4 regions of the Undibacterium sp. CY21W genome follow, and region 3 is predicted to be linked to each of the others. Evidence: predicted binding sites of a transcription regulator. Region 3 holds the regulator's gene; each other region holds the start of a gene.
The links. Region 3 encodes sigma-54, which starts transcription at its own class of promoters, with help from an activator protein. Its sites were predicted from a motif close to TGGCANGNAANCTGCTTT; they were not measured.
Positions count from the first base shown of each region.

Region 1: a site for sigma-54 is predicted at 1,626-1,643, ahead of H8K29_RS02085 (ammonium transporter). Genes of this name have one in related genera too.
Region 2: a site for sigma-54 is predicted at 1,918-1,935, ahead of prpB (methylisocitrate lyase). Genes of this name have one in related genera too.
Region 4: a site for sigma-54 is predicted at 1,512-1,529, ahead of glnA (type I glutamate--ammonia ligase). Genes of this name have one in related genera too.

Region 1 covers NZ_JACOGE010000001.1:479,028-482,284, forward strand. Annotated here, with positions in the region: gene H8K29_RS02080 (hypothetical protein) at 1-146, opposite strand, end outside; gene H8K29_RS02085 (ammonium transporter) at 143-1,573, opposite strand; gene H8K29_RS02090 (nitronate monooxygenase) at 1,881-3,137, opposite strand.
Region 2 covers NZ_JACOGE010000008.1:53,518-56,774, forward strand. Annotated here, with positions in the region: gene H8K29_RS16445 (response regulator transcription factor) at 1-17, opposite strand, end outside; gene prpR (propionate catabolism operon regulatory protein PrpR) at 71-1,756, opposite strand; gene prpB (methylisocitrate lyase) at 1,976-2,866, shown strand; gene prpC (2-methylcitrate synthase) at 3,017-3,257, shown strand, end outside.
Region 3 covers NZ_JACOGE010000001.1:635,210-638,466, reverse strand. Annotated here, with positions in the region: gene lptA (lipopolysaccharide transport periplasmic protein LptA) at 1-332, shown strand, start outside; gene lptB (LPS export ABC transporter ATP-binding protein) at 334-1,086, shown strand; gene H8K29_RS02885 (RNA polymerase factor sigma-54) at 1,098-2,579, shown strand; gene hpf (ribosome hibernation-promoting factor, HPF/YfiA family) at 2,689-3,033, shown strand; gene H8K29_RS02875 (enoyl-CoA hydratase/isomerase family protein) at 3,183-3,257, shown strand, end outside.
Region 4 covers NZ_JACOGE010000002.1:5,533-8,789, forward strand. Annotated here, with positions in the region: gene glnA (type I glutamate--ammonia ligase) at 1-1,379, opposite strand, end outside; gene H8K29_RS04625 (rhodanese-like domain-containing protein) at 1,942-2,406, shown strand; tRNA gene H8K29_RS04630 (tRNA-Ser) at 2,496-2,585, shown strand; gene H8K29_RS04635 (hypothetical protein) at 2,713-3,045, opposite strand; partial or broken gene H8K29_RS17875 (DNA adenine methylase) at 3,142-3,257, opposite strand, start outside.

The DNA.
Region 1 (3,257 bases), 160 kb from region 3:
AAAGCCAGATCGAGAATATAGCGGCAATAAACAGGGTCGATGCGCATGTATTCGATATCGATCACCCTCTCATTCTGGCGCCGCAAAATGACATGCATACGCGCCATCAGAGAGAATGCGAGGTTGTCAGACATAACTGCGTTCATAATACATGCTCCCCATGTAGTTCCAGATCGAGACCTTCTCGTTCCTGTTCCGGTGTCACACGCAAGCCAGTGAGCAGACGCACAATACCAAGAATCACCGCTGTCATTGCACCCGAATAAATGATCGTGACTGCTACGCCAAATGCCTGATTGCTCAGACTGCCTTCGACGCCGCCAATACTTTTTAGTGCAAATACGCCTGTGAGCAGCGCACCAACAATGCCGCCTATCGCATGCACGCCGAACACATCCAGAGAGTCATCGTAGCGACCCATTGCTTTGAGCGACGTTGCACCCCAATAGCAAGCGACACCGGCCACCGCGCCGATCACGAATGCCCCGGTCACATCGACAAAACCTGAGGCAGGAGTAATCGCGACCAGGCCAGCAACAGCACCGGAAACGATGCCGAGGACAGATGGCTTGCCACGGCGCAGCCACTCTGCGCACATCCAGGCCATGGCAGACACTGCGGCTGCCAATTGCGTTACCAGCATCGCATAACCTGCACGTCCATCTGCCGCGCCAGCAGAGCCGGCATTGAAGCCGAACCAGCCTACCCATAACAACGCTGCGCCGATGACTGTCAATACCAGATTATGAGGTGGCATCGGTTCTTTACCGAAACCACTGCGTGGGCCGATGATCAGCGCAGCGACCAGTCCTGATATACCGGCATTGATATGGACAACCGTACCACCGGCAAAATCGAGCACGCCACGCGCTGCCAGCCAGCCTGTCGGTTCCCACACCCAGTGGGCAACAGGAACATAGACGATCAGTGACCAGAGCGTGATGAATAGCAGAAAAGCAGAAAATTTCATTCTTTCGGCAAAGGCACCGGTAATCAGAGCTGGCGTGATGATCGCAAAGGTCATCTGAAACATCATGAACACACTTTCCGGTATCGTCGTGGCGACATGATGCACTGTCAGCTGGCCGGCATCTTTCAGAAATACCATGCCGTGCAACAGCAGCCGATCAAGGCTACCCAGATACGGCGTGGCTGGTGTGAATACCAGGCTGTAACCGAGAACGACCCAGATAATCGTGACGATACAGGTGGTGGCGACACTATGCGCTACGGTTGCCAGCGCATTTTTTTTGCGGACCATGCCGGCATAAAACAAAGCCAGACCTGGAATTGTCATCAGCAGTACCAGCGCCGTTGACGTCAGCATCCAGGCGGTATCCCCTGCGCTGATGGTCGTTGCATTGACGAGCGTCGGCGTTGTTATCGGTGCTGGCGGTAAGGATACTGTTACTGCCGTCGTTGGTTTTACCAATGGTACTGAGGGGACGGTGATTTCAGTGCTGCTGCCAGATGCAGGGGCCGGATCGTCGGTCTGTCCGGAAGCTGGTGCTGAGCCCAGACAAAACAGCAAGCCGAACAGTATGAAAGGTGTTGACAGAGAACGTATTTTCATCAGAGATCCTTAGTCTAAAATCATCGTGAATTGCCATTACCGTGTGTGCAGTGCAGCATAATTCATGCCATATAGCTATTGTTGCGGCTGCGCAGGAGGATAGACTTAGATCGGTGTGAGGAGGGGCGGTGATTGGGCTTAGCTAGTCGATACGGATTTTTGTTGGCGTGTTTTTGCACCAAATCAAGACAGGTTGGGAATAAAACGGCGCATCTTCATATTGGCTGAACAGTACTTATAAAAAACGCCAGTGTCTTCTGACGGCGATGTCAGGAGGCACTGGCGTTTAGCGTTGAATCAGGCTTACTTATTCAGGCAGTGCGTCAGGTAAGGCGATCTTGTTATCGGTACTGAACTGGTAATCACGGAACACATGTTCGGCACTGAGGATCTGATAAGTACCATCCGGCAATTTGCGCGTGGTGTCTTTGAGGCGATACGTGGTCTGACCGCAAGTCCAGCAATTGAAGTTACGCATGTGGGTGCACAGGCAGGTCTTGTCCATGACTGAGATTTTTTTTGCATCCGGGTGCAGCGCAACTTCACGGTTGTATGACGTGATGTAAGCGCAATTGCCATTCGCATCCAGCAGATAACCATAGGACTCACAACCTGGACGAATGCCATCGCCAATCGCTGGCGTATTTTTCAGCATGCGCATAGGGTAGCCGGTCGGCGAAATATGATTGACTTCAATATCGTCTTCGCTGGCTTTGAAGTATTCCTGTTTGACACTATCCGGCAAACCGCATTCTTTCGTCACCGTGAAACGGGTTGCCACCTGTACGCCGGAGGCACCGTTTTCGAGGAAGGAAACCGCATCGCTGCCAGTGAAAATACCACCCGCCGCAATGATAGGAATATCCAGTTGTTCTGCTTTCAGATACTCAGACACCTCGGTCACAATCGTCTGTAAATCGAATGTGGCCCAGTCATCACCGAAACCCAGATGACCCCCCGCCAACGGACCTTCGACGATCACGTAGTCAGGCAGACGGTTTAATTTTGCATTTTTACGCAGGAATAATTGCAACGCGCGGACTGATGAGACGATGATGCCTAGCTTGGCTTCACGGAAACGCGGGTGCTCCGCCATCAGACCGAAGGAGCTCAGATGCAGACCGGCGCTCAGCGTGATGCCGTCAATACCCGCATCCAGTGCTGCTTCCAGACGCACTTTCAGCGTTTCACGCGGGCCGTTCATGGTCAGCTTTTCCATGCAGTTCACAAAGATCATACCCGAGCCTTGTTTGGCTTCCATGGTACGACCAATGTGCAGGCGCGTCGCCGCAGCCAGGTCTTCAAGATTGAATTTGATATCCGTCTTGTCGGTATTGTTGATGTTGTATTTGTAGAATTTGGTTTTTTCCTTGATGTAGCTGGTACCAAAGCGGCGATCCGACACATCATGCACCAGTGCGTCAGAAATATGGCCGATACCACCCAGACGGGCAGCGACCAACGCCAGCTCCGCAGTGGAAATATCGACACCCATCCCGCCTATCATGATGGGAACCAGTTCATCTTTGCCTAGTTTCAGGCGGAAATCATCTACTCGTTTCATTGCAATCCTTGACACATTGAGCTGTAAGTCGCACCCGATGGCGAAATCTCGTTACTGAGTGAGGCGGTTATTCAACATAAGTTTGTCAAATATTTTCACAAAGCTATTTTATAAAATAAC
Region 2 (3,257 bases), on a different contig from region 3:
ATAAGTAATTTTTTCATATTTCACCGTTGCAATTCGGCAGTGAGGGGGATATCGGAAATTGGGGCTCATTTTACCTTACAGACTGATGATTTTCATCGCCTGATTTGTCGTTAATTTGTAGTTGCTTTAATTTTCGCCAAAGCGTTGTCCTGCTGATGCCAAGATGGGCGGCAACGGCGTCCCGCTGATAACCGAAACGCTGCATGATTTCTTCCAGTGTTTCCTGGTTGGCAGCCCGCATACCTGGTAACTGGTCATTTTGGCCAGAGGGCAGATGGATGGCTTTTGTCGTTTCGTTCGTCGTGATTCTGTCTGATAATTCCGGCAAGATTTTGCTGACAAACGCCGGACTCAGCGCCTGCAAGGGTTCTGCGGCGAGAAATAGTGCCAGTCTTTCCATCATGTTGCGCATTTCTCTCACATTGCCGGGCCATGGGTAAGTTTCAAATAAGCTGGTGCAACTGCTGATTTCCGCATGCAGATTCGGATGAGGGCGGGCGCCCATCGCCGCCAGTGCATGTTTCAGACTCCATTCGGCCAGCGGCATGATGTCGGCGTGTCGCTCGCGCAGCGGTGGCAATTGCAGACGCAACACCGCAAGCCGGTAAAACAGGTCTGAGCGGAATTTTCCTTCTCTGATTCTGGCTTCCAGATCGCAATGCGTGGCGCTGATGATGCGCACATCAACCGCGACCGGCCGTACGCCGCCGACCCTGACGATTTCGCGCTCTTCCAGAACGCGCAGCAGACGGGTTTGCAGGTTCAGCGGCATTTCGCCGATTTCATCCAGAAATAAGGTGCCGCGATTGGCGGCTTCGAATAAGCCCGCATGACCGCCACGGCGCGCACCGGTGAATGCGCCTTCGTCATAGCCGAATAATTCCGATTCCAGCAGCGATTCCGCAATCGCACCGCAATTGACAGCCACAAAAGGCTGCCGCGCCCGTGAGCTTTCACTATGAATGGCTTGTGCCGCCAGTTCTTTACCGGTGCCGGTTTCACCCTGCAGTAACACCGTGGCGGGGGAACGCGCAAACAAGGTAATCGCGCGACGGGTATTTTCCATGATTGCTGACTCACCGCGCAGGTCATTGATCCCGTGCTTGGTGCGTAAGGCGTCTGCGGCCGGATGATGGCGACCGCGTTGTGATTCCAGGCGTGTCAGCCGGGCGATTTCGAGCGCGTCATCAAATGCCTGACGAATTGAGGTGGCGGAGTACATAAAAATACCGGTCAGACCCGCCTCGACGGCCAGATCGGTAATCAGCCCGGCACCGACGATCGCCTGAATACCACTGGCCTTGAGTTCGCTGATTTGTGCTCTGGCGTCTTCTTCAGTCACGTAGGTGCGCTGTTCTATTTTGAAACCAAAAGTATTTTTAAAATCAGCCAGTTCGGGCATGGTTTCCTGATAGGTGATCAGACCAATTTCCTTGGATACTTTGCGGGCCCGCGCCAGCGCCTGCATGACGTCAAAGCCGCTGGCCTTGGCGGTGACGACAGGAATCGGCAGGCGGCTTTTCAGATACGCGGCATTCGAGCCAGCCGCAACGACCGCGTCGCAGCGCTCGGTTTGCAGGCGTTCACGGATGTGCTGCACCGCTTCCTCAAAACCCATATTGAGCGGAACGATATCGGCATTCGCATCGTATTCCACCATGATGTCGCGGAACATATCGAATAGGCGGGAAATCGATACCGTCCAGATCACGGGTTTGTCTTGTGTTTCGCGCGACGGCAATGGCGGTTGTTTCATATTTGTTTCAATCCTGAAAAACGTGTTTCATTTTTCGTTTGATGAAACATCATTATGAAACATTTTATGCTTAATGTGCAATTGATTATTCTTAATCTGCGCTGTTTAAGTCCTTGATTTTTAACATTCCCGGTCTAAGCTGTTGCGATGCCGGCTGGTGCTGGCATGTTGATTGCAATAGACGCTGGCAACTTCATTAACCTGAAAGACATCAACGATATGAGCAACTACTCCGCAGGTGCCGCCTTCCGTAAGGCGATGCAAGAAGAATCCCCGTTACAAGTGGTCGGCGCGATCAACGCGAACCACGCTTTGCTGGCCAAGCGCGCTGGCTTCAAGGCTATTTATCTGTCCGGTGGCGGTGTTGCTGCCGGTTCTCTGGGTTTGCCTGATCTGGGTATTTCCAATCTGGATGACGTGCTGACGGATGTACGCCGTATTACTGACGTGTGCGACCTGCCTTTGCTGGTGGATGTGGATACCGGTTTCGGTTCATCTGCGTTCAACGTGGCACGGACCGTGAAATCGATGATCAAATTCGGCGCTGCGGCGATGCATATTGAAGATCAGGTCGGCGCCAAGCGTTGCGGCCATCGTCCGAACAAAGAAATCGTCACCAAGCAGGAAATGGTTGATCGTATCAAAGCGGCAGTCGATGCGCGTACAGATGAAAATTTCGTGATTATGGCGCGTACCGATGCGCTCGCCGTCGAAGGTCTGGAAGCCGCGATTGATCGCGCTCAGGCTTGTGTTGAAGCCGGTGCTGACATGATTTTCCCGGAAGCGATCACTGAACTGGCGATGTACAAACAATTCGCTAACGCGGTCAAAGTACCTATCCTGGCAAACATCACCGAGTTCGGTGCGACACCGTTGTATACCGTCGAAGAACTGGCCGCAGTGGATGTCGGTCTGGTGTTGTATCCATTGTCTGCATTCCGCGCGATGAACAAAGCGGCTGAGAATGTGTACACCGCGATTCGTCGCGACGGCTCGCAAAAGAACGTGGTCGATACCATGCAGACGCGGATGGAATTGTACGAACGCATCAACTATCACGATTTCGAGCAAAAACTGGATGCCTTGTTTGCGCAGCAAAAGAACAAATAATTCCTTATTTTTTACCGGATTCCATTCATTTTAAAACCGTATAAAAACACATACTCCCCCTGTTTTTTTAAATAATCGCCTTATCCTCAGCAGATTCATTGGGCGTTAAAAAATACTGGGGGGAGTATCTAATTATCTCAGGAGAGCACCATGACCGAAGCAGTTCCTTTCAAACCAAAGAAATCCGTTGCCTTGTCTGGCGTGACTGCGGGTAATACCGCTTTGTGTACCGTGGGTAAAACCGGTAACGACCTGCATTACCGTGGTTACGATATTCTCGACGTGGCCGATGCCTGCGAGTTTGAAGAAATCGCCCATTTGCTGGTGCACGGCAAGTTGCCGACGGTCGCCGAATTGCATGCCTACAAAGCGAAGCTGAAAGCATTGCGCG
Region 3 (3,257 bases):
ATGAATTCCAGCACGTGGTACTGACTGCCAAACCCGGTGCAAAAATCAGCTTTCGCCAAAAACGCGATGGCGGTCCTGATCTGTGGGTCGAAGGCGAATCAGAAAAAGCCGAATACGATGAAAAAACTGAGTTTGTAAAATTTCTGTCCAAAGCGCAGATACGCTATCTTGATGGCAGCAAAGTCACTCAGCAGCAAGAAGGTGAATTCCTCTCTTACGACAGTAAAAACGATGTCTTTGTTGGCGTCAATTCCAGCTCAGGTCAGTCAGTTTCAGGTGGCGGTCGCATCAAAACCACGATACAACCAAGAACTGAAAAACAGGCAAATTAAGATGGCATCAAAAGACAGTACGCTGACCGTCAAAGGTCTGCAAAAACGCTATGGCGCACGACAAGTGGTGCGTGATGTCTCGCTGTTGGTGAGAAGCGGTGAAGTCGTCGGTTTGTTAGGGCCGAACGGTGCAGGTAAAACCACCTCTTTTTACATGATCGTCGGACTCGTGCCTTCGGATTCCGGTGAAATCAATATCGACGATACGAACGTTTCTGATTTACCGATACATCAGCGCGCCGTACTCGGTCTGTCGTATCTGCCGCAGGAAGCATCGGTGTTTCGCAAGTTGACGGTGGAAGAAAATATCCGCGCCGTGCTCGAACTGCAAAGAGACAAAGAAGGAAAATTTTTGTCTGAGAAAAAAATCCGGCAACGTCTGGATAGTTTGCTGACCGATCTGCAGATAGAAAAAATCCGTGACAGTCAGGCGCTTGCTTTATCGGGCGGTGAACGACGCCGGGTTGAGATTGCGCGCGCACTCGCGACGAACCCGCGCTTTGTTCTGCTCGATGAACCTTTTGCCGGTGTTGATCCTATCGCAGTCATTGAGATTCAACGGATTGTCCGCTTCCTCAAAGAACGCGGCATCGGCGTGTTAATCACAGATCATAATGTGCGTGAGACACTGGGCATTTGTGACCACGCCTACATCATCAATCAAGGCTCGGTATTAGCCAGCGGCAAACCCGACGATATCATTCAGAATGAGTCCGTGCGACGCGTCTATCTCGGAGAACATTTCCGGATGTAACGGGACGCCTTATGAAACAAAGCCTGCAACTACGTACTTCACAGCATCTTGCACTGACGCCTCAACTGCAGCAATCAATACGGCTGTTGCAACTGTCAACGCTGGAACTGCATCAGGAGCTGGAAACACTGCTGATAGAAAATCCTATGCTGGAGCGTGTCGACGATCCTATGGATAATGCGGTTCGCTTACTGGCGGACGGTGCGATCAATAACACAAGTACGACACCGGATGCAGGCATGGAAAGCGCCGCTCAGGCTGACAACAATACGCCGCAAGAAGCGACAGCCGACGCCGATGTGCCGGTCAACGACAGCGTCAGCGCTAACGAGGAAGAATGGAGTTTTAACGACGCGCCTTCCGGTGCATCTAACAGCGACGAGGATGAAGGACGTCCGCAGCTGGAAGCAGCGCACATCAGCTTACGCGAATACTTGCTCGAGCAGATGCGTCTGACGCTCAGGGAACCGCGTGATCGTGCGTTGCTGGAACTGATCATTGACACCCTGGATGACAACGGCTATCTGACAGAAAGTCTGGAAGAAATTCATGCCGGTCTGCCGATAGAATTGTTAATTGAAGAAGATGAATTGTCGTTTGCGCTGAAGATGCTGCAGAGTTTCGATCCGCCCGGCGTCGGTGCCAGAAATTTATCAGAATGTCTGGCGCTACAGATCAGGCGTCTGCCCAAAATTCCTTTTGTCACCCGTCGTCTTGCACTGGCCGTGGTGGAGACTCAGCTGACTTTATTTGCACAGCGAGACTTCACTAAATTAAAAAAAATATTCGGCTGCGACGACGAAGATTTACGTGAAGCACAAGCAGTCATACGACAGTGTGAACCACGTCCCGGCATCACATTTGCCACCAGCAGTTCGGACTATGCAGTGCCTGATGTGATCGTCAAAAAAAGTGGTAATGGCTGGCAGGTTTTACTGAATCAGGATGTGATGCCGAAACTGCGCGTCAGCAGTATGTACGCCAATATCATGCGGCAAAACCGTGGCGAAGCAGGACTGGGAACGCAGTTACAGGAAGCACGCTGGCTGATCAAAAATATGCGTCAGCGTTTCGATACTATTTTGCGTGTATCGCAAGCGATAGTTGAAAGACAACGTAACTTTTTTACGCATGGTGCAGTCGCGATGCGCCCCCTTGTTTTGCGCGAAATAGCTGATACACTAGGTCTACACGAGAGCACTATTTCTCGTGTGACGACCCAGAAATACATGCTGACCCCGCATGGTATGTTTGAGTTGAAATATTTTTTCGGCAGCCATGTCGCGACGGAAACAGGGGGTGAAGCATCTTCCACCGCGATACGTGCACTCATCAAGCAGTTGATAGGAGCAGAAGACCAGAAAAGCCCACTCTCTGATAGCAAAATTGCAGACATGCTGGGCGAACAGGGCATGGTAATAGCCCGACGGACCGTTGCCAAATACCGTGAAGCCCTGAAAATTCCGCCAGTGAGTTTGCGTAAATCTTTGTAAGACGTCCTTGTAATCACGGTTTGAATTGCTATATATGATTTAGCTCAACGCAGTAAAAACGAAATGAGCTTATTGTTAATAGCAAGTAATATCACTATAGGAGCACAGTATGAATCTCACCATCAGTGGACATCACGTCGAAGTCACTCCTGCCATTCGTGAATATGTACATACCAAGCTGGAACGCATCCGGCGCCACTTTGATCAGGTCATTGACATTACCGTCACGCTGACCGTCGACAAACTGAGCGAAAAAGAGAAACGGCACAAAGCCGACATTGACCTGCATATCAGCGGTAAAGATATTCATGTTGAAAGTCTGGCGCATGATTTGTACGCAGCCATTGACACACTGATTGATAAACTGGATCGTCAGGTGATAAAACATAAAGATAAAGTCCAGGGTCACGATCGCGATGCGATCAAACATATCCCCGATCCTGCATCGGCATAATCGCCAACCCCGCGCTTAACGGGACTCCAAAACAAGGACGCCAACAGCGTCCTTTTTTGTTATCTGTTTTTTGTTATTTTTGTCGTACTGACGATGTGCAAACAGGAATAAAATGAATGCCCTGTCACGACTATGTTAATGGTATCTACATGAGCGAATACGTAATCACTTCCGTTAAAAATCAGATCGGCTACATCACTCTCGACCGCCCCAAAGCATTGAAC
Region 4 (3,257 bases), on a different contig from region 3:
GTAGTCATGCGCATACGTTGAACTTCCTGCATTTTCAGTTCGATGTAAGCGTCGAGCATACTGTCGCTGAACACACCACCACGAGTCAGGAATTCGCGATCTTTATTCAGTGCATCCAAGGCTTCTTCCAGAGATGCGCATACTGTTGGAACCAATGCGTCTTCCTCTGGTGGCAAATGGTACAAATCTTTAGATGCTGCTTCACCTGGGTGAATCTTATTCTGTACACCATCCAGACCTGCCATCATCAGTGCAGAGAAGCACAGATATGGGTTTGCCAGTGGATCTGGGAAGCGCGCCTCAACGCGACGGCCTTTTGGATTCGCAACGTAAGGAATGCGGATAGATGCAGAACGGTTTTTAGCAGAGTAAGCCAGTTTCACCGGTGCTTCGTAGCCTGGAACCAGACGCTTGTAAGAGTTAGTACCTGGATTCGTGATCGCATTCAATGCTTTAGCATGTTTGATGATACCGCCGATGTAGTACAGAGCGAAATCAGACAAGCCAGCATAGCCGTCGCCAGCGAACAGATTTTTGCCATCTTTCCAGATAGATTGATGCACGTGCATACCGGAACCATTATCACCAACGATAGGTTTAGGCATGAAAGTCGCTGTTTTGCCGTAGGTATGAGCCACGTTCCAGACAACGTATTTCAGGTTTTGTGTCCAGTCAGCGCGCTCTACCAATGTAGAGAATTTTGTACCAATTTCATTTTGACCAGCGCCAGCCACTTCATGGTGATGTACTTCCACTGGAATGCCCAAAGATTCCAGAATCAGGCACATTTCAGAGCGCATATCCTGGAAACTGTCGACTGGAGGAACTGGGAAGTAACCGCCCTTGACTGTAGGACGATGACCAGTATTGCCACCTTCCAGTTTTTCACCTGTAGTCCAAGACGCTTCTTCAGAATCAATCTTGACGAAGCAACCGGACATGTCGATTTTCCAGCGTACGCCATCAAAAATAAAGAATTCTGGTTCAGGGCCAAAATAGGCTGTATCGCCGATACCGGAAGATTTCAGATAAGCTTCCGCGCGTTTTGCGATAGAACGTGGATCACGGTCGTAACCTTTGCCATCGGAAGGCTCGATGACGTCACATTGCATAAACAATGTGGTTTCTTCCATAAATGGATCGATATTCGCTGTATTTGGATCTGGCATCAACAACATGTCAGAAGCTTCGATACCTTTCCAGCCCGCAATAGAAGAGCCATCAAATGCATGGCCAGATTCGAACTTATCGATATCGAAGTGAGAAACAGGCACAGTCACGTGCTGTTCTTTACCGCGTGTATCTGCGAAACGAAAATCAACGAATTTCACTTCGTTATCTTTCGCCATCTTCAAAACTTCTGCAGCTGTCATTGCCATGTGAAACTCCTCAAGTAGCGCTAAAAATAAATCGGGGATTACTGAGCCTTCGTTCTGCCATCCTGACAAAAGAAACCTGTCGTTAATTTTCCTTCTGCATAATCATCTGACCGCTCAACTCCGTGAACAATAATAGCAGAAACTATGCCATATTCCAGAATCCGCACAACGACAGAAAATTATCGCTAACACCTTGTTTTTAAAAAGTTTAATCAAAATCAAGAATCAAAAGCTTCTGGTGACGCACCAAAAAAAACAAAATAAGTATATGAAAAAAATGATCGCACTTTTTAGGTGCAAATGATTGCACCATTAATGTGCACTGCGAAATAGGTGTGCTATCGACAACTTAAACTATCGCCAATATTGAGTGTACTCTCAGTGTGCTCCCTCATATGACTACTGATTTCTACGCAAATTATCCATCTCAGACGCAGAGCCTGCTAACAACTGAATTTTATACGCACCAACAATCAAACCACACTGAAGCGATGCATACGCGTGTCGCTTCATGCATAATTCAATGAAAATGCCCACACAAACTGCCTGCACTGGATTAACTATGTCTAGCAACACCACACTCACGTCTGCCCGACAACGCGCACAGGAACAATCGCTTCCGTATGCCGGAGCGGTCACTCCCATTGAGGCCTTTGAACTATTGCAGTCGAATCCGGATTGCATCCTCGTTGACGTCCGCACCAATGCCGAACGTGATTGGGTTGGTAAGGTCTTGATTCACGACACTCAACATTTTGCGGTACAGTGGAGTCTGTATCCGGGCGGAGCGCAAAACTCTGATTTCTTACAGCAACTCGCCGCCATTACAACAAACAAAAATACCGTCATTCTTTTTCTGTGTCGTTCAGGTGTGCGCTCACGTCATGCCGCAAAACTCGCCAGCGAATCCGGCTACACCCAGTGCTTTGACATCCTGCAAGGCTTTGAAGGAGACAGAGATGCGCATGGCCACAGAAAAACAGTTGGGGGCTGGTGCGCCAATGATTTGCCGTGGCTTGGCGCATGATATTTCAAATACCTTGAAAACATACTTCCATCTACCTCAATACTTTGCTAGAATAGCGAGCTTCGCTGATCTGGCATTGGCGAAAAGCAGGAGAGGTGGATGAGTGGTTTAAGTCACACGCCTGGAAAGCGTGCGTAGGTTTATCCCTACCGGGGGTTCGAATCCCCCCTTCTCCGCCAAAAATACTAATAAAATCAATGAGTTATGATTTTATTGTCGTCATTAAATGGGGTGTTTTAGGGTAGTTTAGGCTCCGGAATGACAACAAAATGACAGCATGGAAAGCCCGGTATATCCGGGCTTTTTTTACTCTCGGTTCAATTCAGGAATAGCAGGATTCCCCCCCAAAATGCACAGCCATGACTGCGCATATTCCACATCTCCCCGCTCAGTTTCAACTCGCTCAAAACCAGACAGCATCATCCTGTCACCTTCCAGCCACAATATCTGCGGTTCAAACAGCGTGTACTTCGACACTCCTCGAACAAATCGAGCCAGCCGCACGACACGATGCAGACCTTGATCGGATGTCGTGCTCATCGACAACTCACCAAAGTGGCCTTGATTATATTGATCAAATAAGCGGCGTTTTGGGAGCGCGATACCGTTACGGCGCATGGGAAGAATGTATGCTTTCATAAGTGCATAATACTGAATTTTTAATCAGTATTATGTACCAATAACTGAACAGCTTCATATAAATAGTAAATCCCAGTACATCGGAGCTTTAGATTATTAAAACAAGCCAACCGGCTCGCGTGATCTGTCCCACGAATAAATAATCACCTCGTTTCTATCGACACTCTTTGCACCGCCGCCGACCGTGTATTTAATCGGCACAGTATCGATCT